DNA from 3 places in the Bartonella sp. LJL80 genome. Region 3 is predicted to be linked to each of the others. Evidence: riboswitches for the same ligand, from Rfam matches in the RefSeq annotation. Region 3 holds a riboswitch; each other region holds the start of a gene.
The links. Region 3 has a riboswitch for cobalamin ahead of nrdH (glutaredoxin-like protein NrdH). Riboswitches for the same ligand answer to the same signal wherever they lie in the genome.
Positions count from the first base shown of each region.

Region 1: linked by a shared signal. The riboswitch ahead of ACYSNS_RS11315 (energy-coupling factor ABC transporter permease) and the one ahead of nrdH (glutaredoxin-like protein NrdH) in region 3 are both predicted to bind cobalamin.
Region 2: linked by a shared signal. The riboswitch ahead of cobU (bifunctional adenosylcobinamide kinase/adenosylcobinamide-phosphate guanylyltransferase) and the one ahead of nrdH (glutaredoxin-like protein NrdH) in region 3 are both predicted to bind cobalamin.

Region 1 is NZ_JBTXLM010000007.1:31,773-34,092, forward strand. Features, by position in the region: gene ACYSNS_RS11310 (cold-shock protein) at 280-489, shown strand; cobalamin riboswitch at 728-954, shown strand; gene ACYSNS_RS11315 (energy-coupling factor ABC transporter permease) at 1,007-1,687, shown strand; gene ACYSNS_RS11320 (ABC transporter substrate-binding protein) at 1,787-2,320, shown strand, end outside.
Region 2 is NZ_JBTXLM010000009.1:57,846-60,165, forward strand. Features, by position in the region: gene cobW (cobalamin biosynthesis protein CobW) at 1-492, opposite strand, end outside; gene cobU (bifunctional adenosylcobinamide kinase/adenosylcobinamide-phosphate guanylyltransferase) at 498-1,010, opposite strand; cobalamin riboswitch at 1,058-1,286, opposite strand; gene ACYSNS_RS12675 (cobyric acid synthase) at 1,297-2,320, opposite strand, start outside.
Region 3 is NZ_JBTXLM010000002.1:120,100-122,419, forward strand. Features, by position in the region: gene ACYSNS_RS04800 (MFS transporter) at 1-148, opposite strand, end outside; cobalamin riboswitch at 702-909, shown strand; gene nrdH (glutaredoxin-like protein NrdH) at 1,248-1,469, shown strand; gene nrdI (class Ib ribonucleoside-diphosphate reductase assembly flavoprotein NrdI) at 1,471-1,866, shown strand; gene nrdE (class 1b ribonucleoside-diphosphate reductase subunit alpha) at 1,851-2,320, shown strand, end outside.

The sequences.
Region 1 (2,320 bases), on a different contig from region 3:
CTGTCCCTGACACTCTTATAGTGTTGGGCTTGTATCAAATGACGACTGTGTGAGATCAAAATGGCAAAAGCAAGAAGGTGTTTTAACATTGATGTGAATAAAACTTGCTTTTCATGATCATAACATTTATTTATAGCCTTATCGATCTTTCGGTTGCGCGACTTTCTTTCCTGTGCGGCAAGCACTTTTTACGAAGCTCCCATGTCTAAATTTCGATCTAAACCCGTATGAGCGGCCTAACCGCCCTTATACATTACTTTATTATTCAAGGAGTTTCCTATGTCTACAGGAACAGTTAAGTGGTTCAACACAACAAAAGGCTTCGGCTTTATCCAGCCTGATGATGGCGGCGCGGACGTTTTCGTTCACATTTCCGCTGTTGAACGTTCCGGCATGAGCAGCCTCAACGAAGGCCAGAAGATTTCTTATGAAGTTCTTCAGGATCGCCGTTCAGGTAAATCAGCAGCCGGCAATCTTGCCGCTGTATAATATCTCTGTCTAAGCCAGCCAATATCATCATTGCAAAAGTTTTGAAGGTGGTTGTCTTAGGTAGGTTTTGAGTGTTTTTCGAAATGCTCGAAGATATTAAACCCCGTCATTTTGGCGGGGTTTTTTTATGTATGATATTCTGAACTTAACACAAAAGGGAATATTAAACGTGAACGCGAAATACATGCATAAGATTGCTCATACAAGCGGCACATGCTTGCGCTTATGGGCAAATTGTCTATAGTCACGCCATGACGGTTCCCCTGTAAGAAGGCTCTGAAGGGGAATAATAGGGAACACGGAAGAATTGACCTGAAAAGGAATTTAAGCCGTGGCTGCCCCCGCAACTGTGCGCGGCAGCGCCTCACCATCGAGCATCACGCTCAAGCCACTGTGAATAACGGGAAGGCTGGTATGGCGCGTTTATCCGCAAGCCAGGAGACCTGCCGTCATGCGAGGTTTTCAACCTCCGACATAACATAACTCGAGAGCACGGTGGGTGCAAAGGAGAAGCAATATGCATATCGAACCGGGCGTCGTAACGGGCGCTAAAATTGTATTGAGTTACGCAACGGCTGTAGGTTCATTTGGACTGGCTGCCAAAATGGCATGGCAGTCCCTCAAACAAGATCCGAACGTCATTTCGTTTTGTGTTCGCACGGTGGTCAGTACCGCTTTGGTTTTCAGCTTTTTTGAAATATTGCCGCACCACGCTGTTGGTGTATCCGAGGTTCACTTGATTCTCGGTTCAACGTTATTTCTTGTTTTTGGCGCGGGTCCCGCCGCCATAGGTTTGGCGATCGGCCTATTAATACAAGGAGTGTTTTTTGCGCCGTTTGATCTGCCGCAATATGGTATGAATGTTACAACACTGCTCGTACCGCTTTATGCGATGAGCCTCATCGCTAAGAAGATCATCCCGCAAAAAACCGCCTATAAAGATGTCAAATATGCGCAAGCCCTTGCCCTGTCCACATCCTATCAGGCAGGTATTGTCTTATGGGTTGGCTTCTGGGCATTTTACGGTGAAGGTTTCAGTATGGCAACTCTGGCTAATGTGTCCAGCTTTGGCGTAGCCTATATGAGTGTGATCATTGTCGAACCGCTGGTAGACCTCGCCGTTCTTGCATTGGCGAAAACATTTTCCCGCCTGTCAAATAGCGGCCTGGTGCAGCAGAGGCTTTATCACGCAGCTTAATCGGCATTTGCAAACATGTTGTCATTGTAACCGGCAATTTTCTACGCAACTGACAAATGCCGGTTATTGGCAAACCATTGATATTAAAAGAAATACACGATGATATTGAAACCATTCAAACACATACTCTCCACGGCAGCTCTTGCTGCATCGGTCATTATTGGCTGCACCGCGGCAAAGGCCGAAGAAACCCAATATCCGTTAACATTGAAAAATTGCGGGCGCGTCATTACCTTTTCGAAGGCACCCCAACGGGTTGTATCCGTCGGACAGAACACGACTGAAATCCTTTATGCACTCGGTTTAGCCGACAAGGTCAAGGGCACTGCACTTTGGTATTCAGCCGTAATGCCGCAATTTGCCGAATTGGATAAGAATGTCAAAGTTCTGTCACGGGATATTCCAAGCTTCGAAAGCATTGTAGAACAAAAACCAGATCTGGTTGCAAGTCATCAAGAGTGGGTCATCGGCCCTGCCGGAAGTTCTGCGACATATGACCAGTTCACCGAATTTGATATTCCCGTCTATACCGCTCCGGCGGATTGCGTCGGAAAAGATAATATGGCCGGCGGCGATGGTTTACGAACACAGCCATTTTCGATGGATATGATTTATCAGGAAATCAATGAACTT
Region 2 (2,320 bases), on a different contig from region 3:
CGATTCATCCTGTTTACGCTGAGTATCTATTTTGTCATGATCATCGGCAAAACGACCTTCGGCAACGGCTGGTGCGTCTACCACTGTAATAACACCGTCAACAGTGACTTGCGTTTTGATTTCCGGCCAATTGAAGGCAGCCACCAAAGGTTGAGGCAAAGCCAGACCAGATGTTTCAATGACAATGTGGTCTGGCCGATCTGGTCTATCGAGAAGTTTCGACATTGTGGGAATAAAATCTTCCGCCACAGTGCAGCAAATACAGCCATTATTCAGTTCGATCACATCTTCTTCACGACAATTTTCAATGCCGCAACCTTTAATCAATCCGCCATCGACACCAAGGTCGCCAAATTCATTGATGATCAGCGCTATCTTCTTACCTCCGGCATTTTCCAAAAGATGTCGGATCATAGTCGTCTTACCAGACCCCAGAAAACCGGTAATAACGGTGGCCGGTATTTTACTTTGCAGGAAATTTTGATCTGACATAGGATTTAGCCTTTTAACTTGAGCGGCAATCCTGCCGCAATGAAATAAACTTCACTTGATATAGCCGCAATAGCCTGATTGAGCGTGCCCGCATGGTCGCAAAATGCTCGCGCCAGCGCATTGTCTGGAACAATGCCTAATCCCACTTCACTTGAGACCAACACAATATCAGCATCCAGCGCTGAAAGACCGTCCACGAAACTTTTGATGGATTGGGAAATATCTTCCTCGTAATGCATGAGGTTGCCCAACCATACGGTTAGACAGTCGACAAGAATGGCGTGGCTGTTCCCCTGATATTGCAACAGCGCCGCTAACAAAGCGATGGGGGCCTCGCATTCCAACCAATATTGGTGGCGTCGCGCGCGATGGAGGTCCACACGCTTTTGCATCTCCTGATTGAAGATTTCCGCTGTGGCCACGTAAACGGGTTTCTTGCCCTTTGCCAGCACCAGCTCTTCTGCAAAACGCGATTTACCCGAGCGTATTCCGCCCAAAACCAGCGTCAATTTTGCCAAAACAACCTCCGTGTCGGCGTTACCGGATCATTCCGGTCGGTTTGAGCATTATTGCCCTTATTCCGGCAGGTCTCCTGGCTCATATGTCGACAAACAAAACCGCCTTCCCGATCAATCAGTGGCTGCCAAAGTGTCTTTGGCCTGGCTTGTTCTCATATTCTACAGTCGCGGGGTCGGCTGCGATAATGATGTCCGAATTGGATCCATCTTCCGCATTCCCTTTTGCTTTTTGTTATGAATTTCTCCACCACAAAAACCGGAAGCTTTGAAAATAGCGTTTCAGATATCAACGTGCAAGCGCAAAAAGCGCATTGACGTCCACCACTTTTTCCAACTGTTCAGCGATACGGTCAAGCGCGCGGTCCACCTTGTCGTTGTGGTTCACGCCATCGGAAGCGCCCCCTAATGATTGAAGAAAATGATGACGAAAGGCATCTGCCTGGAACAAGCCGTGCAAATAGGTTCCCCAAACGCGCTTATCGCGAGAGGCGGCACCATCTACCCGACCATCAATCTCAACAATTCCGTTCTGTGTGTCCGGACCTGTGGTCTGCCCAAGGTGTATCTCGTAACCGTTAAGTGGCAGACCGGTTTCTATATGTCGAGCGGTTACGTTGCGTGTGACTTTTTCCGGTCCCATCTCCGTTTCGATATCGAGCAGTCCTAACCCCGCAATGTCGCGTACCGGGCCGTCTTTTCCATGTTGATCGACGATTCTATTGCCAAGCATCTGAAAACCACCACAGATACCGATGACATGACCGCCATTATGCGCATGGTCGATAATCGCCTTTGCCCAACCTCGTTCACGCAATGCGGTCATGTCGGCTATGGTGGATTTAGACCCCGGAATAACGACGAGATCGCATGTGATGGGAAAGGCTTCACCCGCGCGGATAAAAATTACCTCGACATCACTTTCTTGAAGTAGCGGATCCAGATCATCAAAGTTGGCAATATGAGGCAGGATTGGAATCGCTATTTTTATTTTGCCGTTGGACTTTGATTTGTAGTGCTCCAGCGCCATCGAATCTTCTGCGGGAAGGCAAGCAACATCGTTCAACCACGGAATAATGCCAAAGCAACGCCAACCGGTATAACCGGCAATGGCTTTCACACCGTCATCAAACAGTGAAACATCACCGCGAAATTTATTGATAAGATAACCGCCGACCATCGCACAATCATCATGCGCAAGAATATGGCGCGTTCCAACCAATGAGGCGATAACGCCGCCACGATCGATATCTCCAACAAGAACGACTGGAACGTCGGCCCGTTGCGCAAATCCCATATTGGCGATGTCTCCT
Region 3 (2,320 bases):
TGGCAAAGGAAGGCAATAGGGGTTGAACGCAATAAAGCAGGGAAAAGGTTGCAAAACCGGCAAAAAACATGCCTATGCTGATACGCCGATATAAAGCTGTACCACTCTTTACGCCAATCTCAGCCTCGAAGGCTGTTGCGGACATCATCGGCTTTCTCCAATTATTTCTTCCCGCATATGTTATGCTTCGGGCTATATGATTTTTACGCAGTTGTGTATTCATATTGCCGATATGACGCGTCAATAATTCGTGAGCTGCGATTTTGGAAGCGTGTCCTCAAAAGTGTGAAACGCATCCGCGGGATAGACAATTCGCTGGATTGTCTATTTTTCCAGCTTCTATAAATATAAGACACGTTTGGAAAAGAAGCGTGTCCGCAAAACTTTGAAACGCATCCGCGGGATAGACAACCCATTCCGTTATGATTTTGTCGGTTGTTATGAACGCTCAATGCTGATCGAAAGAGCATGACTGGAAGCATCGGACACTCAGCCGGAGATAGCCGGTTTTTCGAGCAAATATGATGTGGCGATGGCAACGGAAAGGCATCTCTGAGCGCTGCCAAGCTTTGTTCTTCTCGCGCTATAGTCCGATCTTGTCAAGAGCATGAAAATTCGACGAAACACATGCATTCAACAATCGTCCGGTGAAAATGTTTGTATAGCAGTTGATTGATATTGACCTTAAACGAACAACATATACTATATCTAGTGTTCAAGGTTCTTTTTGATTCGATGTGAGTCAAAAAGCTAAGAGGGAATTCGGTTAGGATGTTTCCGGTGCCGAAGCTGCCCCCGCAACTGTGAATGGTGAGTGCAAGCCTCTATGCCACTGAAGTGGATGCTTTGGGAAGGCGGTTTGCATATGAAGCCATAAGCCAGGAGACCTGCCTTGGGTTAGAATGTCAACGGACGGGGTGTTCCGCTGTGGCTTTTGTCGGGTGGTCTTCATCTATGGCATTGCTGCTGCGCTTGTCCCGTCAAACTTCGGGAAGGAAGTTTATGCGCAGTAGAAAAATTATCCTTGGTCTTATACCCCAGTTTTCACGGGGTACATGAAGGCAACTTCAAAAAATCAGATCTACATTCCGATAGGTGTTCCAACCTGATAAAAGCGCTTGGTTTTCAGGGAGCGCAGCGCACAGTCCGCGCAAGCATTTTGGAGCTCTTCACACAACTGCACACATATAATCTGCCAAGGTGTCCCGGGGCGGAGCTTAGCCTTACTTCGTTTAAAGAGAGAAACAATGACAATCACCATCTATAGCAAACCGTCTTGTGTTCAATGCAATGCCACCTATCGCGCCATGGATAACAAGGGTCTTCCATATAATATTATCGACGTATCAGAAGATGCTGAGGCATTCTCTTATGTTCAGAGTCTTGGCTATCGTCAGGTGCCGGTTGTCGTTGCAGGTAAAGACCATTGGGCGGGTTTTCGGCCGGATATGATCAACCGGCTCGGCTGAAATGGGGCTACTGGTTTACTATTCGAGTGCCACCGGCAATACGCATCATTTTGTCGAGCAACTGGGCCAAAAATTGCTCCGGTTGGATAAAACTGCGGCCGCGCCCTTAATCAACGAACCTTATGTTCTTGTTGTGCCGACATATGCGGGTTCAGAGGGACAGGGCGCTGTACCGAAAACGGTTATTCGCTTTTTGAATGAACCGGAAAACCGGAAGTGGCTACGCGGCGTTATTGCCGGGGGTAATCGTAATTTTGGCTGGACATATGCACTGGCAGGAAAGGTCATTGCTGAAAAATGCAATGTGCCCTGCCTCTATCGTTTTGAACTGCGTGGAACGTCCGAGGATGTAAGCCTCGTGATACAGGGACTGGAAAATTTATGGAACCAAAACTAAACGGACATTCGGGAGATATGACGCCTCCGCAAGACTATCATTCACTCAATGCGATGCTCAATCTTTTCGATGAAAACGGTCGTATCCAGTTCGATCAGGATAAGATGGCGGCTCGCCAATATTTCCTGCAACATGTCAATCAAAATACCGTTTTCTTCCATAATCTAAAGGAAAAGCTCGATTATCTGGTGGATGAAGGTTATTATGAAAAAGCAGTTTTGGAACGCTATGATTTTGCCTTCATTAAAAAACTGTTCAAAAAGGCCTATGGGCTGAAGTTCCGCTTTCCCACATTTTTGGGCGCGTTCAAATATTATACCAGCTATACACTGAAGACCTTTGATGGAAAGCGCTATCTGGAGCGCTATGAAGACCGTGTCTGCATGGTGGCGCTAACCTTGGCACGCGGCGATAAAAAGCTAAGTGAAAAGCTCGTCGACGAGATCATGTCGGG